4 regions of the Priestia sp. 10L35 genome follow, and region 1 is predicted to be linked to each of the others. Evidence: predicted binding sites of a transcription regulator. Region 1 holds the regulator's gene; each other region holds the start of a gene.
The links. Region 1 encodes Rex, which represses fermentation and respiration genes when NADH is low (regulators of the CRP and FNR family bind a similar motif). Its sites were predicted from a motif close to TTGTGAAATATTTCACAA; they were not measured.
Positions count from the first base shown of each region.

Region 2: a site for Rex is predicted at 4,870-4,887, ahead of AC1DEF_RS10620 (cytochrome c oxidase subunit II). Genes of this name have one in related genera too.
Region 3: a site for Rex is predicted at 1,214-1,231, ahead of nirB (nitrite reductase large subunit NirB). Genes of this name have one in related genera too.
Region 4: a site for Rex is predicted at 1,661-1,678, ahead of AC1DEF_RS20995 (AtpZ/AtpI family protein). Genes of this name have one in related genera too.

Region 1 is NZ_JBFTKA010000022.1:2,237-9,761, forward strand. It holds gene tsaD (tRNA (adenosine(37)-N6)-threonylcarbamoyltransferase complex transferase subunit TsaD) at 1-854, shown strand, start outside; gene AC1DEF_RS28115 (ABC-F family ATP-binding cassette domain-containing protein) at 1,109-3,043, opposite strand; gene AC1DEF_RS28120 (redox-sensing transcriptional repressor Rex) at 3,502-4,140, shown strand; gene tatA (twin-arginine translocase TatA/TatE family subunit) at 4,194-4,379, shown strand; gene tatC (twin-arginine translocase subunit TatC) at 4,395-5,150, shown strand; gene AC1DEF_RS28135 (YdiK family protein) at 5,176-5,403, opposite strand; gene AC1DEF_RS28140 (CPBP family intramembrane glutamic endopeptidase) at 5,400-6,128, opposite strand; gene groES (co-chaperone GroES) at 6,428-6,712, shown strand; gene groL (chaperonin GroEL) at 6,780-7,525, shown strand, end outside.
Region 2 is NZ_JBFTKA010000002.1:907,810-915,334, forward strand. It holds partial or broken gene AC1DEF_RS10600 (universal stress protein) at 331-824, opposite strand; gene cyoD (cytochrome o ubiquinol oxidase subunit IV) at 876-1,172, opposite strand; gene cyoC (cytochrome o ubiquinol oxidase subunit III) at 1,173-1,772, opposite strand; gene qoxB (cytochrome aa3 quinol oxidase subunit I) at 1,774-3,741, opposite strand; gene AC1DEF_RS10620 (cytochrome c oxidase subunit II) at 3,743-4,681, opposite strand; gene AC1DEF_RS10625 (hypothetical protein) at 5,065-5,211, opposite strand; gene xylE (D-xylose transporter XylE) at 5,417-6,838, opposite strand; gene xylB (xylulokinase) at 7,140-7,525, opposite strand, start outside.
Region 3 is NZ_JBFTKA010000004.1:403,510-411,034, reverse strand. It holds gene AC1DEF_RS17685 (SGNH/GDSL hydrolase family protein) at 1-727, shown strand, start outside; gene nirB (nitrite reductase large subunit NirB) at 1,457-3,871, shown strand; gene nirD (nitrite reductase small subunit NirD) at 3,890-4,216, shown strand; gene cobA (uroporphyrinogen-III C-methyltransferase) at 4,289-5,059, shown strand; gene AC1DEF_RS17665 (formate/nitrite transporter family protein) at 5,084-5,920, shown strand; gene AC1DEF_RS17660 (cyclic-phosphate processing receiver domain-containing protein) at 6,137-6,463, opposite strand; gene AC1DEF_RS17655 (carbohydrate kinase family protein) at 6,918-7,525, shown strand, end outside.
Region 4 is NZ_JBFTKA010000006.1:138,747-146,271, reverse strand. It holds gene atpE (F0F1 ATP synthase subunit C) at 1-28, opposite strand, end outside; gene atpB (F0F1 ATP synthase subunit A) at 119-829, opposite strand; gene AC1DEF_RS21000 (ATP synthase subunit I) at 848-1,219, opposite strand; gene AC1DEF_RS20995 (AtpZ/AtpI family protein) at 1,226-1,447, opposite strand; gene AC1DEF_RS20990 (S8 family serine peptidase) at 1,745-3,937, opposite strand; gene wecB (non-hydrolyzing UDP-N-acetylglucosamine 2-epimerase) at 4,005-5,156, opposite strand; gene upp (uracil phosphoribosyltransferase) at 5,179-5,808, opposite strand; gene AC1DEF_RS20975 (serine hydroxymethyltransferase) at 6,022-7,266, opposite strand; gene AC1DEF_RS20970 (TIGR01440 family protein) at 7,384-7,525, opposite strand, start outside.

The DNA.
Region 1 (7,525 bases):
ATGTGGAACAAATTACGGTAGTAGTTGAAGAAACTTTAAATCAAGCGAACTTGACGTTTGCAGATATTGATGCAATAGCTGTAACGGAAGGACCTGGGCTTGTGGGAGCACTTCTTATTGGCGTAAATGCAGCCAAAGCGCTAGCATTTGCACACCAAAAGCCATTAATTGGTGTTCATCATATTGCAGGACATATTTATGCAAATCAGCTAATCAAAAAATTAGAATTCCCGCTTTTATCGCTAGTTGTATCTGGAGGGCATACAGAGCTTGTATACATGGAAAGTCACGGTCAGTTTAAAGTGATTGGTGAAACGAGAGATGATGCGGCAGGAGAAGCCTACGATAAAGTAGCCCGCACGTTAAACCTTCCATATCCAGGCGGACCTCATATTGACCGCCTTGCACATGAAGGAGAGCCATTAATTGATTTGCCGCGTGCTTGGCTAGAAGAAGGATCCTATGATTTTAGTTTCAGTGGGTTAAAATCAGCAGTTATTAACACTGTCCACAACGCGAAGCAAAAAGGTGAAGAAATTCTTCCACAAACACTTGCTGCTAGCTTTCAAGCGAGTGTTATTGATGTGTTAGTAACTAAAACGGTTAAAGCTGCAAAGGAATATAAGGTTAAGCAAGTGTTAGTAGCAGGAGGAGTTGCTGCTAATAAAGGACTTAGAGCAGCGCTAGAAGAAGCATTTGCACCATTATCAAACATTGAGCTTATTATCCCGCCGCTATCTCTATGCACGGATAATGCCGCAATGATTGGAGCAGCGGCAAGTGTACGATTTGCTCAAGGAAAACGCTCAGATATGTCATTAAACGCAAACCCCGGTTTAGACTTGGAAGAGTAAGAGACGAATGAGATTTATTTCTCATTCGTCTTTTTTGTGGATAAAAATGATTTATCAACAATATTCAATAAATTTAGAATTGACTGTGGATAATTATGTGGAAAAGTCCGTGCACTCAGTACACGGACATGTTATCAACAAGTTTTAATTATGAAAATCAGACAGATATCCACTATTTATTCACAGAGTGGATAAAGCTTGTCCTAAAGCGCACGAACAAGTAAATAGGGTGAATAAATACGAAAAAATATAGGCTATTCTTCTAGAAGCAGCTGTAATTCTTCCCACTCTTCCATTAATGTGGATAACTGTGAAGAAATTTTTTCATTTTCACCGTTTAATCTTGATACTTCTTCGTGGTTTTGATAAATTTCAGGATTACAAAGAAGTTCTTCATTCTCCGCTTGTGCGGCTTCTAATTTGTTTACTTCAGTTTCAATTTCTTCAATTCGGCGCGTTCGCTGCCTCATCAATTTCTTTTGTTCTTTATCTTGTTTATAAGACTGTTTATCTACTTTTACCGTACGTTCTTCGTTGGCTTTTATATTTTCTAATTCTTTGATTTCCTCTATTTCTGCTTTCTTTTCTACATAATAGTCATAATCTCCAAGAAATTCTTCTACTCCTTCAGGAGATAGCTCTGCTATTTTGTTTGCAATACGATTAATAAAATAACGGTCATGTGAAACAAATAATAGAGTCCCTGGGTAATCAATTAACGCATTCTCGAGTACTTGTTTGCTATCTAAATCAAGATGGTTAGTAGGTTCATCCAAAATTAAGAAATTAGCTTTTTGAAGCATAAGCTTCGCAAGAGCCAAACGTGCTTTTTCACCACCGCTAAGCGTCGAAACGATTTTCAGTACATCATCACCTGAAAACAGAAAATTTCCAAGCGCTGTACGAATTTCTTTTTCAGGTTTGGATGGGTAGTCATCCCAAAGCTCATTTAAAACAGTTTTATTAGACGTTAAATTAGCTTGCTCTTGGTCGTAATAACCAACCATTACGTTTGAGCCAAAAGAAATGGTTCCAGTCTTGAAGCTTAGTTTATCCACAATACCTTTTAATAACGTAGATTTCCCAACTCCATTAGGACCAACCAACGCAAGGCTTTCACCTTTTTTAATCCGAAGGTTTGCGTCTTGGACGACATATTTGTTTTCATCATATCCGATGGACACGTTTTCGAGATTTAAGACTTCATTTCCGCTTTGACGCTCAATTTCAAACGAAAAACTAGCTGATTTTTCGCCTTCGTTAGGTCGATTTATTAACTCCATTCGATCGAGCTGCTTACGTCTGCTTTGCGCACGTTTTGTAGTCGATGCGCGGGCGATGTTTCGTTGAATAAAATCATTCAGTTTTGCGACTTCATCTTGCTGCTTTTCGTACTGACGCAACTCTTTTTCATATCGCTCTGCTTTTTGTACAAGGTATTTAGAGTAGTTGCCCGTGTACTTGACCGTTGTTTTTTGTGTGACTTCATACACTTGATTTACGACCTTATCAAGGAAGTAACGATCGTGTGAAACAATTAAAATAGCTCCTTCATACCCTTGCAGAAACTGTTCCAGCCATGCTAAAGTTTCAATATCTAAGTGGTTGGTAGGCTCATCCAGAATAAGCAAGTCTGGCTTTGTTAAAAGCAGTTTTGCAAGAGCCAAGCGCGTTTTTTGTCCACCGCTCAAGGAGGAAATAGGGGTGCTATAGTCAAAGTTTGAGAAACGGAAACCGTGAAGAATAGATCGTGTATCCGCTTCATATTGATAGCCGCCTAAATCTTTGAACGTTACTTGAAGCTGATCGTACTCTTTGGTTAGTTTTTCGTATTGAACTGAATCATTAAAAATGTCTGGATCGCCCATCTTCGTTTCAAGCGTACGTAATTCTTTTTCCATCTTCTTTAACGGAGCAAAGACTGTCATCATTTCTTCCCATATGGAGAGTGTTGACTCAAGAACTGTATCTTGTCCCATATAATCAATGGAAACACCTTTAGGTTTAATAATTTCTCCGCTGTCATAAGAAAGCTGCTCAGCAATAATTTTTAATAAAGTTGATTTACCTGCACCGTTTCGTCCCACTAGGGCAATGCGGTCTTTTGATTGTACTTCTAACTTTATATTCGATAAAATGGGTTCTGCCCCATAGTATTTTGTAATACCGTTCAATTGTAGAATAATCATTTTTTCACCTCTAGTAGTATATCCATAGTGTATTTTAACATATTTTCAACTACAAGTTCTTCCTACAAGCGTTTGTAATTTGTAGAGGGACAAGAACAAATGATGAAGCGAATGTTTTGATTCATGAAATAAAATGATTTTACCTGCACATTTTATACAGGATACTATGTTAAAATAAGAGATAAGTGCATCTCTGAACTTATATATGATGGATGTAGAAAATCCGTCATGACTAACAAACGGATCCTTTGAAGGGCTAATTGCTTCGTTCTAGCTACCGACTTTAAGTATTCCTGGATAGACAAAAGGCGTCGGGGTGTGAAGCGGAGTATATATAAAACAAGAGAAAAGAGAGAGAATTGGAAGCGCTACCTCAAGGCGGTTGAGGCTTTGTGAAAGGTAATGCAATATGACTTGAAAATGTTAGTAATGACATACATGAACTGAGGGGGTACAACGTGAACACTGAACAATTAAAAATACCACAAGCAACGGCTAAACGATTGCCGCTTTATTATCGTTTTTTAAAAAACTTGCATGCTTCTGGTAAACAGCGTGTTTCGTCAGCGGAGTTAAGTGAGGCAGTGAAAGTTGATTCTGCTACTATTCGCCGGGATTTTTCTTACTTTGGAGCATTAGGGAAAAAGGGATACGGCTACAATGTGAATTATTTACTTACATTTTTCCGTAAAACGTTAGACCAAGATGAAGTAACGAAAGTAGCACTGATTGGCGTAGGGAATCTGGGAACGGCCTTTTTAAATTATAATTTTATTAAAAATAATAACACCAAAATTGAGTGCGCTTTTGATGTGATAGAAGATAAAGTCGGTACAAAAGTAGGCGACGTGCCGGTTTATCACCTTGACCAATTGGAAGATTATATGAGTGATGATATCTCAGTGGCGATTTTAACCGTTCCTGCCACTGTGGCTCAGCAAATTACCGATCGTTTAGTGAGTTGCGGAATTAAAGGGATTCTAAACTTCACTCCTGCACGCTTAAACGTACCGGATGAGATTCGACTGCATCATATTGATCTGGCTGTAGAATTACAGTCGCTTGTCTACTTTTTGAAAAATTATCCTGTTGAATAAGATGGACTGTGTTACGATTTCCTTAAGTCTAAATTAATAAGGAGAGTGGGAATATGGGGATTGGAGCAGGCAGTTGGATTATTATTGCGATTGTAGCACTGCTTATTTTTGGACCGAAACGGTTACCGGAGCTAGGAAGATCAGTCGGGCAAACGCTTAGAGAGTTTAAGCATGCCGCTAGCGGTGCCTCAGAAGATCGTGAAAAAGATAAACAGCGTCAAGTAGATGACAAAGAGTAAAAGGGTGATCATAGTATGACCGAACAAGAAATGTCAATATATGATCATATAGGAGAGCTGCGAAAGCGCATTTTAATTGTTTTATTTTTCTTTGTCATTGCCACAATTGGCGGCTTTTTTATAGCGGATAAGGTTATTGTCTATTTACAGCATGCTGATGAGGCAAAAAATTTAACGATGAATGCATTTAGGCTAACAGATCCAGTTAAGATTTATATGCAGTTTGCTGTTATTATCGGCTGTGTACTTGCAGCTCCTGTTGCACTGTATCAACTTTGGGCATTTATTAGTCCTGGTTTATATGAAAAAGAGCGTAAGGTAACGCTTGGATATATTCCTGTTTCCATTTTTCTCTTTATCGGCGGTGTCTCTTTTTCTTATTTTGTGTTGTTTCCATTTGTCGTCGATTTTATGACGCGCGTTTCTGATGAGCTGAATGTAAACCAAGTGATTGGCATTAATGAATACTTTTCTTTTTTAATGCAGCTCACACTGCCTTTTGGCCTGTTGTTTCAGCTTCCTGTTGTCGTCATGTTTTTGACGCGATTAGGTATTATCACGCCTATGTTTTTATCTCAAATTCGAAAGTATGCCTATTTCGTACTGCTAGTTATTGCCGCACTTATTACACCACCAGAATTGCTCTCGCACATGATGGTGACAGTGCCGCTCTTAATTTTGTATGAAATCAGCATCATTATTTCCCGCATTTCGTATCGCAAAGTGTTAAAGGCAAGGGCAGAGCAAGAAAGAGAAGATGTTAGTATGTAAAAAAACCACTGAAACAGTGGTTTTTTTATTTAGATGAATCATCTTGATTTTTATATTGCTGCTGCAACTTTTTAATTTTATAGTGCAAGATAAAAATGCGCACCGCAAATCTGAAATCGAACGCGGCTACGAGTGCAAATAAGATCGTGGGGAAATTCCACACGGTTTCCTGAGCATTTTGAATAGCCAGGTAGGTGAATAAAACCCCCATAATAATATAAATAAACCCTCGTGTTAAAGGGATATTCTTCATAAAAACATGCCTCCAAAAATAAACTGCATTTGTTCTGCTTGCTTTTGCATTTCTATAATTTTATCTGCAAAAATAGTTTGAGATAAAATAACGATTGTATTCATCAACACGTGAGCAATAATGGGTACAATAATTAGTTTTGTTCTTGCATAAAGGAATGCAAATACAAATCCCATGGCTGTATACACGAGCAAATGTTTAAAATCCCAGTGTACGGCAGCGAAAATAAGGGAACTAATAAATGCAGAGACAAAGAAATTATATCGTTTGTGAAGAGAGCCGAAAATAATCTTTCGAAAAATAATCTCTTCTAGAATTGGTCCAATAACAGACGTAACGACAATGAGGAACGGCGTTGCTTTAACAAGATTAACAATATTTTGTGTGTTTTCAGATACTTGGGTAATGCCAAGAGCGTGCTCAATCATACCTGCTACAGCTTGACCAGCCATAGCCAGGAACACCCCAAGGACTGACCAGACCACAGTTACCGTTGTTCCCGCATGTTCTATACGCATGGACATGTCACGGCGCAGCAGCAGTAAGACAATAAGTAAACCAAGGATAAAGCTAATGATGGTCCAATAAGTCAAAAGCATGACATTCGCTGTTCGAACTGGATATTGATCAAACATTCCTGTTAATTTTAACAGCGGTATACCAACAACTCCTGAAAACTGCATAAGGATGTAGGTGAGGATAACATACCAATAACGTTTTTCCAATCTTCTATACTCCTTTAAAAGGTTTTTATGTATATATGTCGAAGAAGTACTGTAAAGTTAGTAATTTCTTCTTGCTCGTATTGTAACATACATATTATTGAACAGAGAAAAGAATGCTTTATTTCTCAAAATCGTCGAAATCTAAAACTATTATATGTAGTTTTCGTAAATTTTAAATTTTTTTTGTTTAATACTTGCAAAAAAAACCCACTTTGTTTTAATATAATAATTGTGTTAGCACTCGTTGAGGTTGAGTGCTAATAAAAATGCAAACATATTATTTGAGGAGGTTGTTTCACTTGTTAAAGCCATTAGGTGATCGCGTAGTGATTGAACTTGTAAAATCTGAGGAAAAAACAGCAAGCGGTATCGTGTTACCGGACAGTGCAAAAGAAAAGCCACAAGAGGGTAAAATTGTTGCTGTTGGTACAGGCCGAGTATTAGAAAGCGGTGAGCGTGTAGCTTTAGAAGTAGCTGCGGGCGATCGTATCATCTTCTCAAAATATGCGGGTACTGAAGTGAAATACGAAGGTACTGAATACTTAATTTTACGCGAAAGCGATATTTTAGCTGTAATCGGCTAATTTTAACCACAAACTTATCATACGTAAAAAATAGATTATTAAGAACATCTTGAGGAGGTCAAAGAACATGGCAAAAGACATTAAATTTAGCGAAGAAGCACGTCGCGCAATGCTACGTGGTGTAGATACATTAGCAAATGCTGTAAAAGTAACGCTTGGACCAAAAGGTCGTAACGTTGTATTAGAAAAGAAATTCGGTTCACCGCTTATTACAAATGACGGTGTAACAATTGCAAAAGAAATCGAATTAGAAGACGCATTTGAAAATATGGGTGCTAAATTAGTAGCCGAAGTTGCTAGCAAAACAAACGACGTTGCTGGTGACGGTACAACTACTGCAACAGTTTTAGCGCAAGCAATGATCAGAGAAGGTCTTAAAAACGTAACGGCTGGTGCTAACCCAATGGGTATCCGTAAAGGTATGGAAAAAGCAGTAGCTGTAGCGGTTGAAGAACTAAAAGCAATCTCTAAACCAATTCAAGGTAAAGATTCAATTGCTCAAGTAGCGGCTATCTCAGCAGCTGACGAAGAAGTAGGTCAATTAATTGCTGAAGCAATGGAGCGCGTTGGTAACGACGGCGTTATCACACTTGAAGAATCAAAAGGTTTCACAACTGAATTAGAAGTGGTAGAAGGTATGCAGTTTGACCGTGGGTATGCATCTCCTTACATGGTAACTGATTCAGATAAAATGGAAGCTGTATTAGATGATCCATACATCTTAATCACAGACAAAAAAATCGGTAACATTCAAGAAATCTTACCGGTATTAGAGCAAGTTGTTCAACAAGGCAAGCCTCTATTAATCATCGC
Region 2 (7,525 bases), on a different contig from region 1:
ATGAATCCTTAACCAACTAAGGAAAAGTTTTCTATATACTTGTTCTTCCCGTCCTCTTCTTTAGTAAACATGCTTGATGTGCTCTATTATCCTCACTTTTCTTTCATTACCTTTCCCCTTCAATCAACAGCTAAAAACAGCTGCATACCTGAAATCTACGTTTACCATCACAATAAAAAAATCCGAACGAGTCGAATTCTTTATTAAGAATCTCGATTCCTCGTTCAGATCTTCTTTTAACTAAGATACATTTATCCCCCCCTCTTTAAATAAATGGTGAGAGCTTTGTATTTTACTGTGAACAATAAGCGTTCTTTTTCTTCTGTTCTGCTACTCTGTTAGTTCCACTTGTAAAGGCTTTGATTCTTCTTCGGCTTCTTTAGGAGTGCGAACAATTAACACATCACATTTGGCTAGCGTAAAATATGCTGAGATACGCTTCCGATTAAAATGCGCTCTACGGCGTTTAGCCCCGTCGCACCGCATATAATTAAATCAACGTGCTTATCGGGAGCAATTTTTTTAGATATTTTTGTTTTAGGAGAACCGTGTTCAATTAATGTCTCGACTTTCGTTACTCCAGCCTTAAGAGCTAGGTTACTATAGTTGGTCAAAAGTTCTTCAGCAAATTTCTCTGCATCTTGAAAGCGTGTATCTGTATAGAATGCATAAGGTGATGGACTTAACGCCTGTATGTCGATAACGTGACAAACTATTAAATGAGCGTTATTTTTTTTCGCACTGTTAACTGCTTTTTTGAATGCCCACTCTGCTTCTACAGAACCGTCTACTGCTACGAGGATGTTACGATAAGCCATATTCATCATAATCTCTCCTTTGTCTTTCGTTTATAAAGAACTTTCCTTGCTCCATTTTTATTGAACTTGAGAGTTAAAAGTCATTATCCAAATCGATCCTGCTACAATCGTAATAACAAAAACGATTCCAAGTATTAAAGCCATCACATTATAACGGGGCTTCTCTCCGTCTTTAATATGCATGAAGAAAAACAGTTGAATGAAAAATTGAAGCACGGCCATTCCTAGAATGCTAGCTAGTAATATATTTTTAGCAAATACTTGGTTTAATACCAGCATCAGAGGAATAACGGTTAAAATAATCGAGAAAATAAATCCTATTGTATAAGCTTTTAACGATCCATGGTTCTCCATCTACATCACCCCCATTAAATACACAACCGTGTAAAGGAAGATCCAGACAGCATCAAGAAAATGCCAGTATAAGCTGATAATCGTCACTTTTCGCTTTGTTACAGAGGTAATTCCATATCGTTTTAATTGGATTGTAATTGAAATCATCCAAATGATGCCGACAGAAACGTGCAGCCCGTGCGTACTAACTAGCGTATAGAAAGCTGTAAAAAATGCGCTGGTGGAAATGGTTGCTCCTTCATGAACCATTGTTTGAAATTCATGAATTTCAAGGCCCACAAAGCACATACCTAAAAGCAGAGTTACGATTAGCCAGCCAATTAAAGGTTTTATTTTTCCCTTGTGCATGCTCAGCACAGCTAATCCGCTCGTAAAGCTGCTCGTTAATAAGATAAACGTTTCAGAAACAAATCCTGGAACTTCAAAAAATTCCTTTCCTGTAAGGCCTCCCGCAGTATGATTAACAAGAACGGCATACGTAGCAAATAATGCTCCAAATAAGATGCAGTCCGTTACGAGGAAAAGCCAAAAACCCATAACTTTGATTCCTTCATCATGTTCATCATGATGTTCTTCGTGGTGCGCTGTCGCATAAGCCATGTCAGCCAACCCTCCCTACTGAATCTTCTGTATGTCGAATTTCATCCACCGGAATATAATAGTCCGAGTTGTATTGAAAAGAACGAACTAGTAAACAAGCTCCGACTCCTGTCAAACCGAATATCGCCATCCACACCCAGTGGAACGTTAAGCCAAAACCAGCAATGAACCAGAAAACCGACATGATAAATGGAATACCTGAATTCTTAGGCATATGAATCGGAGAGAAAGCAGCTGTTTCCTTCGCTTTTTTCTTTTTTCTTTCTTCTTTTATTGTCCACCACGCATCTTGCCCCGTTACTGTTGGAATCACTGCAAAATTGTAGTGCGGCGGCGGTGAAGGGATGGACCATTCTAATGTACGTCCATTCCAAGGATCCCCTGTTACATCTCGTTCTCCGTACTTAATGCCATGAAGAATCTGCCATGCTTGAAAGATAAACCCTATGCCCATAAAGAAAGCTCCGACTGTAGAGATAACGTTCAGCGGTCCCCATCCCATGTCAAAGTCGTACGTATAAATACGGCGCGTCATTCCCATAAACCCTAATGCGTATTGAGGCATGAAGCATACATAAAAACCAATGTTCCATGTCCAAAACGCCCATTTACCAAGACGGTCATTTAATTTAAAGCCAAACATTTTTGGCCACCAATAGTACAAACCTGCAAAAAAGCCGAATACAACGCCTCCAATTAACACTTGGTGAAAGTGTGCAACTAAAAAGTAGCTATTATGATACTGATAGTCTGCGGGAGCTGCTGAAAGCATAACACCCGTTGCTCCTCCCACAACAAAACACGGGATAAAAGCAATTGTCCATAGCATTGGCTGCGTCATTTGAATACGGCCGCGGAACATCGTAAATAACCAGTTGAACACTTTAACACCCGTTGGAATTCCGATAGCCATCGTCGTAATAGCAAAAAACACATTCACATTAGCACCTGCACCCATCGTAAAGAAATGATGTACCCATGTGAAATACGATAGAACGCTAATAATCATCATTGAAAAAACCATAGACTTATAGCCAAATATCTTCTTTTGAGAAAACGTTGCAACGATTTCAGAAAAAATGCCGAATGCAGGAAGTACAACGATATACACTTCAGGATGTCCCCACATCCAAATTAAGTTAATGTACATCATCGGATTTCCTCCGCCGGTCATAGTAAATAAGTGTCCGTCAAAGAAGCGGTCAATAAACAATAAAGCAAGCGTTACGGTTAATACAGGAAACGCGAAAATGATAATAATACAGCTTGCTAGAACGGACCACGTGAATAGGGGCATATGCATAAGTTTCATGCCCGGTGCACGCATTTTTAAAATAGTCATAATAAAATTAATTCCAGAAGCCAAGCTGCCAATACCTGATATTTGAATGCCCCAAATATAAAAATCTTGACCTGGTCCAGGACTGAACTGCATGCCAGAAAGCGGAGGATAACTCAACCATCCTGCATCTGGCGAGCCGCCGATTACAAACGACAAATTGAAAAGCATGGCGCCAAAGAAAAATAGCCAAAAGCTTACCGCGTTTAAAAAAGGATAGGCGACATCCCTTGCTCCAATTTGAAGCGGTACAACAATGTTAAAGAACGCAAACATAAGCGGCATTGCCATAAATAGAATCATAATGGTTCCGTGCGTAGTAAAAATTTCGTTGTAATGATTAGAATCTAGAAAATGCCACTGAGGGAATGCTAGTTGCATACGCATTAATAATGCATCTACTCCGCCTCGAAACAGCATTAATAATGAAGAAAGCATATACATAATACCAATTTTTTTATGATCCACCGTTGTGAGCCACTCACGCCATAGCCACTTCCATTTTTTAAGATACGTAAGAACAAAAATAATACCGGCTAATGTTAATAAAATGGCGACATCTGCTCCGTAAATCATCGGTTCTCCTGTCACAAAAAAATGAGATGAAAAATCTTTTAATTTTTCTAACAACTTATTTTCCTCCTTCCTGGTGCTCATGCTGTGCATGTACTTGTTCTTCAGAAGCCACATTCATAGTCTTCATGTCTTCATTTTTCATATGGTGATGCTGACTATAATATTGACCACCGTTTTTAATGACAATTTCTTGGAATAAGCCTTTAGGAATGGTAGAATACGATTTTTCTAGAGAAAGACCTTTTTGGGCAAGGTTGCTATAATCAGCTTTTGTTAAAGCTGGTGATGTTTCTTTCACTTGCTTTACCCATTGATTAAATTCTTTTGTCGATGTAGATTTAACTTTAAAGTTCATATGAGCGAACCCTTCACCCGTAAAATTAGCACCCGAACCAAAATATTCTCCCTTGTGATCAGCTTGCAGCCAAAGCCCCATTGCCATTCCCGGCATGGTATATAATTGTCCTCCCAACTCGGGTACCCAAAAAGAATTCATAGGTGCATCTGACGTTAGCACGAATTGAACGGGCACATCTTTTGGAATGTTGACATAGTTCACTGTCGCAATATCTTGATCCGGATATTGAAATAACCATTTCCAGTCAAGGGATGTTACTTCAATTGTTAGCGGCTTTACATCTTTTTTCGGCGGATCTACTAAGTCATACGTCGTCTTGGCCGTAGCGAAACCTAAAATACTAATAATAATAATGGGGATGCCCCACCAAATAAATTCAAGACGCTTACTATCGTCCCAGTCTGGCCGATACGAAGCCTTGTTTCCAGGCTTATCACGGTAGCGTAAAACGATATACACAAGCAGACCTAAAACAGGAATAACAACAATTGTGCATAAAATTATAGAAAAAATAATTAACTGGTATTCTTTTTGAGCCACCGCCCCCTGCGGATTTAAAATCAAATAACGACTATCACAGCCTGCTAAAAAAATTGTGATGAATACGGAGAGAATGATTAACTTGCCAATATGCATTGATTTTTGCTTTCTCACCTAAGCTCAGGCTCCCTTCTTCTAAACCTCTGTACATAATAATGGTATATAAACGTTCATATTAGAGATGCATCTCAACAGATCAAAAGGCTAATAACCTCCTAACATATTGAAGTTTGTCATGACATATTGCTTACTCCTAAAAAATTATCATGTTGTATCATTAAAAGGTGTGATATTCATCACACTTGAAGCGCTTTTTATCTAGTTTAAATGGCTTTACCATAAATTCGTCACATATTTGGGTAATTGTGGGGAATAAAAGGTGCCTTGTGACTATCCTAATAAAAGGAAAAAACTCTTCCAGTTTTTATTAACTGAAAGAGTTTTTTATAAGTACTAGATGAAGTATTGAGCTTTAACACTTACTGATTTGCTTGTTTGACCTGCTGAAACATCCAATCAATCATTTTCCGATTCTGATACGCGGGAACCCAGGAAGCATGATCATACTTTAATTCTTTAGGATATTCCGTATATAGCGGATACCCCCAGATTTTTTGTAAATTCATTGCACCGTTATTTATATTTACGATGAAACACTCCTCATAAAGAAAACTATATTTCTATTTTCAAAGAGACTTATCACTATAGCAATATTTTTTAAAAAAGCTATCCACTTTCTTCATAAAGATTACATATTAAAAACACCTAAAGATAGTTTAGGTGTTTTTGAAATTTTTATATTCATCTATTCTCTAAGTAAAAGCTCAATGGTTATATGGCCTTCTTACTCTTTGAAGCCCCTAGTTTTTTTCTCCACATATTTTCCATTTGTTCGAGAGTTTTACCTTTTGTTTCAGGAACAAATTTCCAGACAAACAAAGCAGAAAGTATACTCATTAAACCGTAAAAACCATATGTTAATCCTCCGCTATATTCCATCATCACGGGATATGTAGAGGAAATAAAATAGTTAGCCGCCCACTGAGCAGCTACGGCAATAGCTACAGCACGACCTCTAATTTTATTAGGAAAAATCTCTGAAATGAGCACCCAACAAATTGGTCCCCATGACATCATAAAGGAAGCTGTATAAATAATGATAAATACAAGCGTCCCTATACCAATGATGTTTGAAAAAGCCATGCTTGCTACACCGAACATTCCAATGGCCATTCCGATAGACCCTGTTATTAATAAAGGTTTTCTTCCCAAACGATCAACCGTCAAAATTGCAATTACTGTAAAAATAACGTTTACTAATCCCATAATAATAGTTTGCAGCATAGAAGAACCTTTAGCTGCTCCCATGCTTTCAAAAATACGCGGAGCATAATATAGAGCTACATTGATTCCTACAAACTGTTGAAATACAGAAAGCAGTATACCTACAACGATAACTAATTTTCCATATGCCAATAATTTTTCAGACGAAACATTGGTAGAAATTGTTTGTTTAATATCTTCTAAAATTGATTTCGCTTCTGAAGATCCATTAATTTTAGTTAGTATGGCTAAAGCTTTTTGATCTTGATTCTGTATAGCTAAGTAGCGAGGCGTTTCAGGAACTAAAAACAAGAGTGCTACAAAGAGTAAAGCTGGAATGGCTCCTGAAGCAAACATGTATCTCCAACCTACATCATTAATCCATTCTAAGGTTTCCCCATTTGCAATACCCCAATTCACGAAGTAAACGACTAACATTCCAAAAATAATCATAAATTGATTGAACGATACCAATCTGCCGCGAATATCTGCCGGTGCAATTTCTCCTATATAGATGGGACAAATGGCTGATGCTAAGCCAACACCAATCCCACCTATAATGCGGTAGAAGTTAAAAGCAAGTAACAAAGAGAGTGTCGGTTCCCCTTTTGTGAAAAATAAAAACTCAGGATAAGAAGCGCCTAACGCTGAGACTATAAAAAGAATAGCTGCTAGTATAAGTGATTGTTTGCGTCCTAGTTTCGTCGCAAAATAACCAGATACCAATCCTCCAATAATACATCCTATTAAAGCACTTGATACAGTAACACCATGTGCTAAAGATCCTAACCCTAAGCTGTCAATAAGATACACCTTTAATGATTCTTCAGCTCCAGATATTACAGCTGTATCATATCCAAACAGTAACCCTCCGATAGCGGCAACTAAGGTAATAGAAAAAATATATAATGAGTTTCGATTTTGTTTCATGCGTTGTTAAAAGCAGTTAGTTAAAAGTAACAGTAGAAGTTCTATTTCTAACTGAGTTCGCACTTATTTGAATACGTTTTCAAATTCTTGGAACACAAAAGAAATTTTCGTCGTCTATTCGACTAACTGCTCTTATCCTCCCCTCCAATGTACGTATTTTTCTAGTGAATCAAATCTTACTACAGCATTTTCTATACTTCCTTTTGTGTCAGGTATATCGATATACAACCATAATCAATTGATACAAGCTACTTTCATATGAAGTTTCTTTTTAAAGTAAGGTTGCATATTTTGCAACCTATTATTTCCTTTTAAATTCGCCTAGCTTTTTACTTAAGTCGTTTGTTTGAAGGTAGACTTCTTTATATAATTCATAAAGCTGTTTATAGACTTGTACATGTTCTGCATTAGGATAATATGTTTTCGACGAGGTAATAAATACGTTTGCACACTCTTCCAATGAGTTATACCAGCCACAGCCATAAGCTGCTAGCATGGCTGCTCCTAACGCTGGGCCTTGTTCAGTAGACAACTTTACGATTTTTGCATTAAAAACGTCTGCTTGAATTTGAAGCCAATGATCATTTTTTGCTCCTCCGCCAATTGATACAATAGACGTAATTTCCTTTCCGCTTTCTCGAAAGATTTCAATTGACTCATTTAAAGAAAACGTAATACCTTCAATAA
Region 3 (7,525 bases), on a different contig from region 1:
AAATGTGGCGGCGGCTGTTTTGTGCGGGGCGGTGATGTATGCGGGGACGCAGCACTGGCAGGAGCAAACGGAAGCACAGGCAAGTGAAGTAAAAACTGCTGTTGTACATAAAGAAAAACAGTTTTCCGATGTATCTGCTTATACAAAAAATCTTCCGGACTTTATCACAAAGCAAATCCAGTCATCTATTGCAAATAAAAAGCCTCTGACTCTTGTGGTTGCCACATCTGCAAAGGAAGCAGGGTGGCCTCAGCAGTTAAAAAAAGAGCTAGCAGCTACATATGGAAGTGATGTATTTACGGTTAAAATACTTTCATACGGCAGTCAAACAACGGATGAGCTTTTATCCTCACATATTGCCGATCAAATTAATCAGCTTCAGCCAAACATTATTTTGTTTGAAGCACCTCTTAAAAATGACTATCAGCACCTCACGCTAGATGAGACGCTTGAAAATACAGACAAGCTGATTCATCAGCTCAAAGACTTGAAAAAAACCCTTATGATTCAGCCGTCACAGCCATATATTTCACAAACCGAGTCCTATGAAGAAGGGGTAGAAGCGATCAGGGGAGTCTCTGAAGCAAACTGGGTATATTATATGAATCACTCGCTTATTTGGCCCTTTCATTTAGGAGAGTATATAAATAAAGACAGCGGTAATTTAACGAAAAAAGGAAATGAGGTGTGGGGAGAGTACGTTGTGAATTGGTTTACGGGAAAATAAAAAAACAAGCCCTATTTGAAAAGGAATAGGGCTTGTTTTTTATAATTTTATTAGATTATAACTTTTCCTTGTTTTATAGTAGTAGCTTTTTGTATCTCTACACTTATAAAGTTTAAAGCCAAAGATTTCTAAAGGAGTCCAAAGTTTTTTAATGTTTACGAGTGGCATTTTAATTCTCCGTTCTGTTCTTTATAAAGGTTCTATACTTTCATTATAAAGAATATGGGAGTAATAGTAAATACTATAAAGAACAGTTTGTCTAAAAAATTCTTTATAAAGAATTTTTTGGGATTGTTATTTTTGACATATAAACATTTAGAATTGCTTGGTCTGCGATACAGGCGATAATCAATTTATATATTGATGAAAAGATAGATGATAAGATACTAACCCAAGTCTTTAGAACAAGACGATCAAACTATCGCTCATTTTTAATAGGAGTGATTTTTATCATAGCTCCGGTTATTTATTCTTGCTACATTAATGTTGTGAAAAAGATCACAAAATAAAATGCAAAGGATGATCCAAATTAAAACGTAATTAGACCACTTATTTTTTTTGCTTGCTGTTAAAGCAATGGAATCGCATACATACCATAACTGTGTTAGATAATCTAACACATGGGTTGAACAATTCAGAAAATTCATATATCTTAAATGTATCTTTAAAGATGCATAGAAAATATATCTTTGAAACAAGCAGGTATAGACGCCAGGGGAGGAATGGAAGATGCAAAAAAAGAAACTCGTATTGATTGGAAATGGAATGGCTGGAGTTCGAGCGATTGAAGAAGTATTGAAGGTTTCAAGCGAAGCGTTTGAAATTACGATTTTCGGAAGCGAGCCGCATCCGAACTATAATCGTATTTTACTATCAAAAGTGCTGCAAGGAGATACGAATGTTGAAGACATTACGTTAAACGATTGGAACTGGTATCAAGAAAACAATATTACATTATATACGGGCGAAACGGTTACTAGCATCGATTCAGTAAAAAAAGAAGTAGCGACAAACAGCGGCAGAGTAGAATCGTATGATGAGTTGATTTTAGCAACGGGGTCTCTTCCTTTTATTCTTCCGATTCCAGGCTCTGATAAAAAAGGAGTTACGGCTTTTCGAGATATAAAAGACACGGATGAAATGCTGCAGGCTTCTCAGCAATATAAAAAAGCAGCGGTTATTGGAGGCGGACTGCTTGGATTAGAAGCAGCGCGCGGACTGTTAAATCTAGGGATGGACGTATCTGTGATTCATTTAGCTCCGTATTTAATGGAACGTCAGCTCGATCCAACAGCGGGCAAATTGCTTCAAAACGAATTAGAAAAACAAGGCATGAAGTTTTTGCTTGAAAAACAAACGGCGGAAATCGTCGGCGATGAGCGAGTTGAAGGGTTATCTTTTAAAGACGGGACGTTTTTAGACGCTGATTTAGTCGTGATGGCCGTTGGAATTAAGCCAAACGTTCAGCTTGCAAAAGAAGCGGGACTTAACGTAAATCGAGGAATTGTTGTAAATAACTATATGCAAACGGATATTTCAAACATCTACGCGGTTGGAGAATGTGCAGAGCATAGAGGAATGGTATACGGACTGGTGGCACCTCTGTATGAACAAGGAAAAGCATTAGCAAAAGCGATTTGCGGGGCAGAAAAAGTGCCTTATGAAGGATCAGTTTTATCCACACAGCTAAAAGTATCAGGTGTTGAAGTGTTTTCGGCAGGCGACTTCACGGAAGATGAAGAGAAAAAAGCAATCAAAGTGTTCGATGAACAAGACGGCATTTATAAAAAGCTTGTTTTGCGAGGCAATCAAATCGTAGGAGCCGTTCTTTTTGGAGACAGCAGCGACGGAAATCGACTGTTTTCAATGATACAAAAGCAAGAAGACGTATCGGATGTCGCAAAAGTGTCAATTTTACAGCCATCTGGCGGTAACGCGGGTGAAAGCTTAGTAGCAAGCATGAGCGCCGATGATATTATTTGCGGCTGTAACGGCGTAACAAAAGGTACGATTGTGGAAGCTATCCAAAAACAAGGATGCTCATCGGTTGATGAAATCAAAGCTTGTACAAGTGCCTCTCGCTCTTGCGGAGGATGTAAACCGCTTGTAGCGGAAGTGCTTCAGCATACTCTTGGCGCTGACTTTGACGCGGCAGCTCAAAAAGAAGCGATTTGCGGCTGTACGACTTTGTCACGAGATGAAGTTGTCGAAGAAATTAAAGCAAAAGGTCTTTCGCATACGCGTGAAGTTATGAATGTACTTGGGTGGAATAATGAAGAAGGCTGTTCGAAATGCCGTCCGGCGCTGAATTATTATTTAGGTATGGTGAATCCAACCGGATACGTTGATGAACGCGAATCACGATTTGTGAATGAACGCATGCACGCGAATATTCAAAAAGACGGCACGTATTCTGTTGTTCCTCGCATGTACGGAGGCGTCACAAATGCAGAAGATTTACGAAAAATTGCAGATGTTGTTGATAAATATGAAATTCCCCTCGTAAAAGTGACGGGTGGTCAGCGTCTTGACTTGTTTGGTGTTAAAAAAGAAGATTTGCCTAGCGTATGGGAAGAGTTAGATATGCCTTCTGGCTACGCGTACGGTAAGTCGCTGCGAACGGTGAAAACATGCGTCGGCGAACAGTTTTGCCGTTTTGGAACGCAGGATTCAATGGGCGTTGGAATTGCGCTTGAGAAAAAATTTGAAGGACTATGGACGCCTCATAAAGTGAAAATGGCTGTATCTGCTTGTCCAAGAAGCTGTGCTGAGTCAGGTATTAAAGATATTGGCTTTATTGGAATTGACGGCGGCTGGGAAATTTACGTGGGCGGAAATGGAGGTACGCATCTTCGCGGCGGAGATTTATTGTATAAAGTAAAAACAGACGAAGAATTGATGGACATTACAGGAGCTTATTTGCAGTATTACCGAGAAACGGCTAATTATTTAGAACGTACCTCTGCATGGATTGAGCGCATGGGACTTTCACACATTCAATCAGTGCTTGATGACGCCCAGACGAGAAGAGAGCTGAATATGCGTATGGACGAAGCGTTATCTACGTACCGTGATCCTTGGAAAGAAATCGTCGAAAGCAAAAAGACGAAAAAAGAGCTGTTCGAAACAGTTGTCACATCATAATGCTGGGGGGAAATAAAGATGGTGAATAAAAACATTACAAAAGTATGCGTAGGGTCGATTCATGATTTTCCGGTAAGCCTAGGAAAAACAGTGAAAGTAAACGGAAAAGAAATTGCGGTGTTTAAGCTATCAAGCGGAAAAATACGGGCAATTGAAAATCGCTGTCCGCATAAAGGCGGGGTGCTAAGTGAAGGAATCGTGAGCGGCGACTCGGTGTTCTGTCCGATGCACGACTGGAAAATTTGCCTGCATGACGGTAACGTGCAAGAGCCAGACAGCGGATGTGTAGACACGTACGAAGCGTCTGTTGAAGGAGATTTGCTGTATCTCTTAATTGAAGAATAAGTAACGAGGCGCGTTGATTTTCAACGCGCCACAAAAATTCAAGGGGACATACTCAAAGGAGCGAAGCAGAAGATGAGACAAGGAAAAGTGTACATTGTAGGAGCCGGACCAGGAGATCCAGATTTGCTAACGATAAAAGCAGCAAAATGTTTAGAAAAAGCAGACGTTATTTTATATGACCGACTAGTGAACCCTGTTCTTCTTCAGTATGCAAAAGAAGGAGCCGAACTCGTCTACTGTGGGAAAAAGCCTGGTGATCACTGCGTTTCTCAAGATGATATTCATGATTTGCTTGTATGCTACGCAAGAAAAGGAAACACCGTCGTGCGGTTAAAAGGCGGAGATCCGTTTATTTTCGGAAGAGGCGGGGAAGAAGCAGAAGTGCTCGTTCAAAACGGAATTCCGTTTGAAGTCGTTCCGGGTATTACAGCGGGCATCGCGGCACCTGCTTATGCTGGAATTCCTGTGACGCATCGTGAGCTGAGCCGTTCGTTTGCCGTTGTGACGGGACACTGTTTAAGCGGCAAGCCGGAAAGTATTCGCTGGGAGCATTTAGCAAAAGGAGTTGATACGCTTGCGATTTATATGGGCGTTAAAAACTTGCCGTATATTTGCCGTCAGCTTTTAGACGCGGGAAAAAGCGCGGATACGCCGGTCGCTCTTATTGAACAAGGCACGTCGGTTTATCAGCGCACGGTTACAGGTACGCTTGGCACAATCGTAGATACGGCTGCGGAGCAGCAAGTCAGCAACCCCGCAATGATTGTAATTGGTGAAGTGGTGAAGCAAGCTTCTGCTCTTTCTTGGTTTTTGGAAAAAACAGAAGAAAAAGTATGCGTCTAAGATGAATAAAAGGAGGAAACACTTTTGTTTAAGAATTCACTGCAGTCAATGAATGAGTTAGCCCGTAAAAAGACGAAGCTTGTGAATGATCATTTGCCGAGTTATTTGCTGTTAGCTGTGCTAGCAGGTGCTTACGTAGGACTTGGCGTTATATTAGCTCTATCGGTAGGAGCACCTTTGGCCTCTGCTTCTTTACCGGTCGTTTCTCTTGTGATGGGGTTATCTTTTGCTGTTGCTCTCCTGCTTGTCGTATTTGCAGGAGCTGAATTGTTTACGGGGAATCATATGGTTTATACAGTCAGTACGCTATCGGGAGTCACGACATGGAAAGATACGTTTAAAAACTGGACGTGGTGTTTTATCGGAAATGCGATAGGTGCGTTTGGGCTTTGTTTGTTAATTACCGGAACCGGTTTGTTTAAAGGAATTGAACCGAACCATTTACTTATGACGCTGGCAGCTAAAAAAATGAATTTGCCGGTCAGTGAATTGTTTTTTCGCGGCATTCTTTGCAACTGGCTTGTTTGCCTGGCAATTTGGACGGCTGCGCGCACTAAAAGCGATGCGGCAAAGATCATGCTCATTTTTTGGATGCTGTTTGCATTTGTTGCATCAGGATACGAGCACAGCGTGGCAAATATGACGTTTCTTGGTCTAGCTTTATTGCTTCCGCATCCTGATGCGATTTCGGCTGCTGGACTATTTCATAATTTAATTCCCGTTACACTCGGAAACATCGTAGGGGGAGGTCTGTTTGTGGGAAGCATTTACTGGTTCGTGAACGCTAGGCAGCTGAAAGAAAACGCAAAACAGCCGGCTGCTCTCTCAGCTGACTTGAATTCTGCTAAACTGTCTAAATAACAAAAAAACCGCTCTTTGTACCATGTAGTCTGCTTTTTAAAGCTATCATCACGGTATTTTAGAGCGGTTTCTTCTATATAATATAAACTGCTTAAAGCGTATTCACATCTATACGTATCGAACAAGCAGTATCGTTCTTCATTTTATAGAAACAGGATGTCTGTGAGAATTGAATCGGACAGATTCTGTTGAAATGAATGTGTGAGGGTGCAGGTATCATCGAAGAGGCAGAGGGCATCTTAGAATTTTAATGTTGTTTGGCATTTTATGCTCTTTTTGAGCGTCCTTAAAGCAGTTGTACATTGCTTTGCTGCCTGAATGATTAGCGGAGTGAATCGTAATTCGATCGGCATATAAATGATGCTTTACCATAAAATGCACGAGCATTAATCCATTCCGTGTCTTACTCAGTAAATCGTGATCGAGTGATAAATGTTCAACATCGAATGATCTTAGCAGATCAATACATTCATCAATCGTTTCGGCTAAAACATGACCGTCAGGGCATTTGCGATAGTCGTCTAGAAAAACATTGATTTTCATGACTGATTCTCCCTTCCTTGCCTTGTATTTAGTGTAACATACATAATGTCATATACCTACCTAAGTCTATTCGACACATTTTAAGCCATTCCTTCTTAAATAGGGGTAAAAACGCGAATTTTTATCATTATTTGCATATCCGAGGCGAATAAACAGGAAATAAGAGAAGAAATGTCGAACGAAAAATGAGTAGATAAACAGTTAAAACTGGACATTGCTTTTTTTATCCCTCTATCTTTATGTAAGAAGGTCATTTTAATTCCAGATTTGACAAGGGGTGGAAGGGATTTGGCCAATAAAGGATTGTCAGAAAAAAACTATCATTTACGATTTTTTTAAAATAAATTGGAAATTTCTCTTTACGAAAAAGATGGTTGGGACGTATAATTTGATTTAAGGATTTTTTGGAACATAGTATGACAATATGACAAAAAAGAAAAGTAAGGTGAATAGAATGGGTAAGTTATTTAGTATCGGTGAAGTATTAATTGATATGATTCCAGCTCAAAAAGGTCTTCAATTAAAAGAAGTGGAATCGTTTACGCGTGTGCCAGGCGGAGCGCCGGCAAACGTTGCGGCAGTTGTTGCTACATACGGTAATGAGTCAGCGCTTATTACAAAAGTTGGAGAAGATGCGTTTGGAGACTTTCTAGTAGATACGCTTCGTGAAGTAGGAGTAGGTACTGATATGGTCTATCGTACAGAAGAAGCAAACACAGCTTTAGCTTTTGTTTCTCTGCGTGAAGACGGAGAAAGAGATTTCAGCTTCTATCGTAATCCTTCAGCAGATTTATTACTAACTGAAGACGAAATTAACCCTGATTGGTTTGCAAGCAACGATCTTCTTCATTTCTGTTCGGTTGATCTAGTTGAAAGTCCTATGAAATACGCTCATATGAAAGCGATTAAAAGCATGAAAGAAAAAGGCGGAGTTATCAGCTTTGATCCAAATGTACGTCTTCCACTGTGGAAAGACCATGAGCTATGCCGTCAAACGATTTTAGAATTTATTCCACAAGCGCACATTGTCAAAATTTCAGACGACGAGCTAGCGTTTATCAC
Region 4 (7,525 bases), on a different contig from region 1:
TCGCAATTGCAGATGCTATTAAACCCATTTTATAAAGTCCTCCCTTAATATATATGATTTTGTTTAACTAAGTTTTGTTTTGTCCAAATTGGGTATTACTTGAACAAAGCTTTATAAATTAATGGTCGCTACTCACTTTGTGAGATAAATAAACCATCGTTAACATTGTGAAAATGAAGGCCTGAATTGCGCCTACAAAAATACTGAATCCTTGCCATAAAAGCATTGGAATAGCAGCTCCAATTGTACCTAGGAAGCCTGTTGTTGCTAAACCAGCTAGCAAGCTTAACAAAATTTCCCCAGCATAAATATTACCGTAAAGACGAAGGCCAAGCGTTAACGTATTGGCAAACTCCTCGATAATCTTAAGCGGGAATAAAAATGCCATTGGCTTGAAGTAATCTTTCGTGTATGCAGAGAACCCTCGCATTTTAATACCATAGTAATGTGATAGTACAACTACCATAACGGCTAACGTCAGCGTAATTGCTGGATCAGCGGTTGGCGATTTCCACCATAAGTTATGGTCAATCACGATGGCAAATGGAAGACCCAACATATTTGACACAAAAATGTACATAAGTAAAGTTACACCTAGCGTCAAAAAGCGGCCACCTGTTTTCCAATCCATATTGCTATTAACGAGTCCTTTAACAAAATCTAAGACCCATTCAATAAAGTTTTGTGCACCGCTTGGCTTCATAGCAAGAGTACGAGTACATAAAACTGCAATTAAGAATACAATAACAGAAGCTACGGTAACCATAAGCAAGTTACTTTGACTAAAAGTAAGGCCTAGAAACTCTATAGTTGGTGATTCATGACCCAACTGTGTTCACCTCTCTTTCTATCTTCTACGCATATTTTGAACAACTAAATCTATGATAATGACAACGTAATACGTCATTAATCCCACAACTACACTAATAATATGAAAGGTTTTTGGATAAGAGATGGTAATCACAACTGCGAGAGCAGCTGTTGCAAATCTTACAACAGTCCCAATTGAACGGGGCTTTTTCCCCTCATCCAACGCCTGTCCAAACTGCTCAAACTTTCTTACTAAGTTCCACAAATTATACAAACTCAGGGCGGTTCCTAAAATTAAACCTGCAAAAACAGCCTTATAACTTGTAAATCCCCAGCCGAGAACGTATAATGCTAACAAATACAATATGTATGAACGAAGTCTTGGAAAAACGTGCTGCAAATCCTGCATGAATTATTAATCTCCTGAAAAAAAATGGTGGACTGTCCGCAGCATCATAAAAACACCTGCTGCTAGCCCTGAAAGAAGGCCTAAAATCAAAAATAGTGGTTCGGTGTCAAGCCATTGATCAGCCCATCTTCCAGAGAATAAGCCAATTAAGACTGAACCTGCTAACTGTGATAGAATGATTGACACTAATGCCATCGCTTGCAAAGGATGACGGTTGCGATCTTTCATAAGCTCATACCCCTTTTGCAAAATTTTCTTTTTTCCGAATTCTCTATCGTTTTTATAGCTCAATATATGATAGAAAGGCAAAAAAAATTGCTAAAAAAGGTAAAAACAGCTAATAAAATACGCAGAAATATCAACGGTTTTCACAGATTGAAAACCTTATCATTTATATTCCCTGTAAGCATACAATAGCGTATATTTAATGTCAATGTGTTTAAGCTAAAAACTTCACAATCTCTTCTTATTGTTCACATTTCTGCCACACATAAAACCTCTTCAAATGAAAACATTTAAAGAGGTTCATTCAATCGTTATTGTACTGTTTACAACATGCTCTTGTCCATGCTTTTTCACAAATGCAAATATTTGGTACGCTCCCGGTACAAGCGATTCATCGATCGTTATTTTCCGTTTTCTCATGCCTCTTTCTACATCAACGTCAACATCTAAATACGATATAAACTGTAAAGACTGCTTATCAAAAAGAGCAACGCCTAACTCATCTGCTCCTTCAGGCAAAAACAGTTCATAACTATACGTATTTTTCTCTTTTTCCGCTGCTACTTGCAATCCCATGACACGGGGATAATCTGGAATGCTAACCATGTACATATAAGGAAGCGAAAATGTTTCACGTGAATCATTTATTTCCAAATATCCGTCATATATACCTTTATTTTTAAAACGGGGCTGCACCGATAAAGTGACAGCTATTTCTTTTGTCTGATGGGGCTGCACGGTGACAGGTAATGGAACATCCCAATTCACTCCTTCATCCCTTTTCGGAACGTTCAAGCGATACGTTTTTGCTTTATCAGACTGGTTATCAATTTTAAATGATAAGACTTTCTTTGATGGGCGCGTAAAAATACCGAAAGATAAAGAAGATGGATAAAATAAAGAGTCTGCTGTGACAGCTTTTGCTATTTGAATTCTCCCGGCTCCTTGTTCATATACGTGATACGTTTTACCATTTAGCTGCTGCATTACTTTACTTGTGTTCATCAATGAAGCTTTGACTTGTTCAGGAGACCAGTTCGGGTGAGCTTGTAAAATAAGAGCGCACGCTCCAGCTACATGGGGCGCAGCCATACTTGTTCCATGCATGCGTTCATATCCCCCAGGAACTGTACTATTAATGAAGTAACCAGGTGCGACGACGTCCGGCTTGATTCCCCAAGTAGTCGTTACAGGTCCTCTTGAACTGAAAGATGTGAGCAAGTCTTGCACCACTTGCTTGCCAGTGCGTAAGTATGGCTGTTGAGACTGAATGTATTGATTAATGGTATCACCGTTTTTTTTACTTACCCATATCACTGGAATATTTACTGATTCTTGTAGTTTACCGATTATGTTTTTTTCAGTCGGACTATATAAAATAACGGCTTTTGCTCCTGCCTGTTCAGCTTGTTTAATCTTTTTTTCAACCGCATTTCCTTCTGCTTTTAGCAAAATGACGTTACCCAACGCATGCTTTTGCTCTTTGAAGTATTCTTCATTTATTACACGCAGCGTTTGATTAAACGTCCATGGACGAGACCCTTCTACTGGCGCCATCATAATTTTTTCTTTGTTAAATCCAATTGTTAGAAATTGAACTGTTGTCGGGGAAACAGAAGCGCCAACCGAAATAGCTTTTCCCGCTGTACCTGGAGAGCCCACGGTCCATAAACCTGGACCTGAATTGCCGCTGGATGTAACCGTTACAATTCCTTTTTCAACAGCTCGATCTAACGCTAAGCTTGTTGGTAAATCAGGGCCATTCACATCATTTCCTAATGATAAATTAATAATATCTACATCATCTTGAATTGCTTTTTCGATAGCTAGAATAACACTTTCAGACGTTCCAGCTCCACCAGGTCCAAGAGCTCGGTATGCGTAGATCTCCGCCTGAGGTGCTACACCTTTAATATTTCCATTTGCTGCAATAATACCAGCTACATGAGTGCCATGCAGAGTAGGCTCTCCTTGCTCCCGAGTGGTTTCCATCGGCTCATAATCTTTATCTATTACATCATACCCTCCCCTGTAGGTTTGTTTTAAATCGGGATGAGAATAATCAACACCCGTATCGATGACGCCTACTTTGATCCCTTTTCCTGTTAAGCGCTGATTATGAGTATCAAATAAGCCTCTTACCTGTTCTGAGCCAATGAAGGTTACACTATTTTCTTCTGCAACCTGGTAGTTTTTAATAGAATGTGAACCAATAATAGAAGGATTATGAGATAGTTTTTCCAAATCCGAGATGGAGCCGTTTAATGAAAGTCCTGTAAATACCGTGTGAAATTCGCTCTTAATCTTTATATTAGGATAATTTTTTTGTAGCTGACTTTTAAATTCCGCGAATTTTTCTTTTTCAACCATGACAATTATTGATTTTTCCTGATGATTCATTTCTTGTTTTATAGAAGGAAATGTCGGATTGAGCAACATTTGCCCTCCCCCGCTCCCTAATATAAAGCTAAGCATTAACCATTTAATCCACATAAAAAAACACCTCTCACACTATCGTGTCTCAAAGAGACACTTTTCATGTGAAAGGTGTTTAGAAATCTTACGAAAGCGGATTAAAAGCTTCCGGTCTGTTTTCACGGCGGTTGAAATAGTAGCTAATAGCATCACAAATACGTTTAGAAGCTAAGCCATCTCCGTAAGGATTCGATGCTTGTGACATTTGCTTATATACGTCTTCATCTATTAACAGCTCTTTTGCTAGCGTATAAATTGTTTCTTCTTCCGTTCCTGCTAGTTTGAGCGTTCCTGCTTCAATTCCTTCCGGTCGCTCTGTTGTATCACGAAGTACCAATACAGGTACGCCTAATGAAGGAGCTTCTTCTTGAACACCGCCCGAATCTGTCAAAATAATATGAGCGCGCTCAGCGAAGTTATGGAAGTCAATTACATCTAACGGTTCAATTAAATGAATGCGTGGGTCATTTCCTAAGATATCGTTTGCTGTTTCTCTAACTACCGGATTCAAATGAACAGGATACACAACTTGCACATCTTCATGTTCATCCACAATACGTTTAACCGCACGGAACATGTTTTTCATTGGTTCGCCTAAATTTTCGCGGCGATGCGCCGTTAATAAAATAAGACGATCATCTCCCAATTTCGTTAACACTTCATGCTCATATGTCTCTTTTACTGTCGTTTTTAACGCATCGATAGCTGTGTTTCCAGTCACAAAGATTCGCTCTTCTTTTTTATTCTCTGCTTGCAAATTAGCTGCAGACTTATCTGTCGGAGCAAAGTGCAAATCAGCAAGAACGCCTGTAAGCTGACGGTTCATTTCTTCCGGATATGGAGAATATTTATTCCATGTGCGCAAACCTGCTTCAACATGTCCCACCTGAATTTGATTATAAAAAGCTGCTAGTCCGGCAATAAACGTCGTAGTTGTATCGCCGTGTACAAGTACGATGTCCGGCTTTACTTTTTTCATTACGTCGTCCAAACCTTCTAATCCTCTGGTCGTTACGTCCATAAGAGTTTGGCGATCTTTCATAATGTTAAGGTCATAGTCAGGCTGAATGTCAAAAATGCTCAATACTTGGTCTAACATTTCACGGTGCTGAGCCGTTACCGTCACAATCGCTTCGAACTCCTCAGGTCGCTTTTTAAGCTCTAGCACTAGAGGGGCCATTTTAATTGCTTCTGGTCTTGTCCCGAATATCGTCATTACTTTAATTGGCTGCTTCATGTTCATCACCCGAATCTACAAATTATTTTGTACCGAATAAACGATCCCCTGCATCACCTAAACCTGGAACAATATATCCATGGTCATTTAATTTTTCATCTAATGCCGCAATGTAAATATCTACGTCAGGGTGTGCTTCTTTTACGATTTCCACGCCTTCAGGAGCAGCAATTAAACACATAAATTTAATGTTTTTAGCGCCTCTTTTTTTAAGAGAGTTGATTGCTTCTACAGCTGACCCTCCTGTTGCAAGCATAGGATCTACTACAATAAAGTCACGCTCTTCTACATCATTAGGCAGCTTTACATAATATTCAACAGGCTGTAATGTTTCTGGATCACGATATAAGCCAACGTGTCCAACTTTAGCAGCTGGCATTAGTTTTAAAAATCCATCTACCATGCCGATACCAGCACGAAGAATTGGAACGATACCAAGCTTTTTCCCTGCAATAACTTTTGACTTTGTTTTGCAAACCGGTGTTTCAATTTCAACGTCTTCTAGCGGTAAATCACGTGTCGCTTCAAAAGCCATTAAGCTTGCCACTTCATCAACTAATTCACGAAACTCTTTCGTTCCCGTTTTTACATCGCGTATGTAAGTTAATTTGTGTTGAATAAGCGGGTGATCAAATACGTATACTTTGCCCATTGATATCTCTCCTTATATATAAAGATGTACACATTAAAATACCATTCAACGAATTGAATGGTACGTACTAGTAAAAACATATCTCTTGCTAATTAAATTTATACATTGCATTCATTTTACAGAAAAAAGTTTTTGAGTTCAAGCATTATTCAAAAAATGATTGAATTGCTACCACTTTCTCCATAAAAAAACAGGCACAAAGGCCTGTCTCTCTTACAGTGATTTATACATTTCAAACTTGCTTGTTAAAGCTTCAACGCGTGTTTTAGCTTCAGCTAGCTTTTCTTCATCTTCAATATTTTTAAGCGTTAATCCGATGATAGAAGCAATTTCATCCATCTCTTCTAAGCCAAATCCGCGAGTTGTAACCGCAGCTGTACCAATACGGATACCGCTTGTTACAAATGGGCTTTGCTCATCGTAAGGAATTGTATTTTTGTTTGTTGTAATACCTACATCATCAAGTGCTTTTTCAGCTACTTTACCTGTCAAATTCATTGAACTTACGTCGATTAACACAAGGTGATTGTCTGTTCCTTCAGATACAAGAGCAAATCCTTCTTTCTTTAATCCTTCTGCTAAACGATTAGCATTGTCGATGATATTTTGAGCATAGTGCTTAAATTCATCTTGTAATGCTTCACCAAATGCTACTGCTTTTGCAGCGATAACGTGCATCAATGGACCACCTTGAATACCAGGGAAGATTGACTTATCAATCTTTTTCGCAAATTCTTCTTTACATAAAATCATACCGCCACGTGGTCCGCGCAGTGTTTTATGTGTTGTAGTTGTAACGAAATGAGCATGTGGCACAGGATTTTGATGAAGTCCTGCAGCTACTAGACCAGCAATGTGAGCCATGTCTACCATTAAATAAGCTCCTACTTCATCAGCGATTTCACGGAAACGCTTGAAGTCGATTGCGCGTGGATATGCGCTTGCACCAGCCACAATTAATTTTGGTTTATGTGTACGAGCTTTTTCTAATACATCATCGTAGTTAATGCGATGTGTTTCACGATCTACGCCATATTCGATGAAATTGTACTGAACACCACTAAAGTTAACAGGACTTCCGTGCGTTAAGTGACCGCCGTGCGATAAATTCATACCAAGTACTGTGTCTCCAGCCTCTAAAACTGTGAAGTATACAGCCATGTTTGCTTGTGCACCTGAGTGAGGTTGAACATTCACGTGCTCTGCTCCGAAAATTTCTTTTGCACGATCACGAGCTAAGTCTTCTACTACGTCTACGTGTTCACAACCACCGTAGTAACGTTTAGCTGGATAGCCTTCAGCATATTTATTTGTTAAAACTGAACCTTGTGCTTCCATTACCGCTGTTGTTACAAAGTTTTCTGAAGCAATTAGCTCAATCTTAGTACGTTGTCTTTGTAATTCATCCTTGATCGCATTATAAACTGCTGGATCTTGTTGCATTAGTTGTTTCTCCATCAAAATCCTCTCCTCATTTCGTATTCGCAATGTTCGTTATTTGTTGATTCAACTACATTGTAACATGATTTATTTAGAATAAAAAAGAAAAAATGTGTATTATTTTAATATATTTAATTACGAAAGTTCGTAAAACGCTCTCATTCCACCAATTAGTTTTGGACGCGTCTTTGCTAAAGTAACATGAGCGTGTCCAACTGCGTTTAACGTACAACGAACGGGTACTGCGACATGCTTTAAATGCATACCAATGAATGTA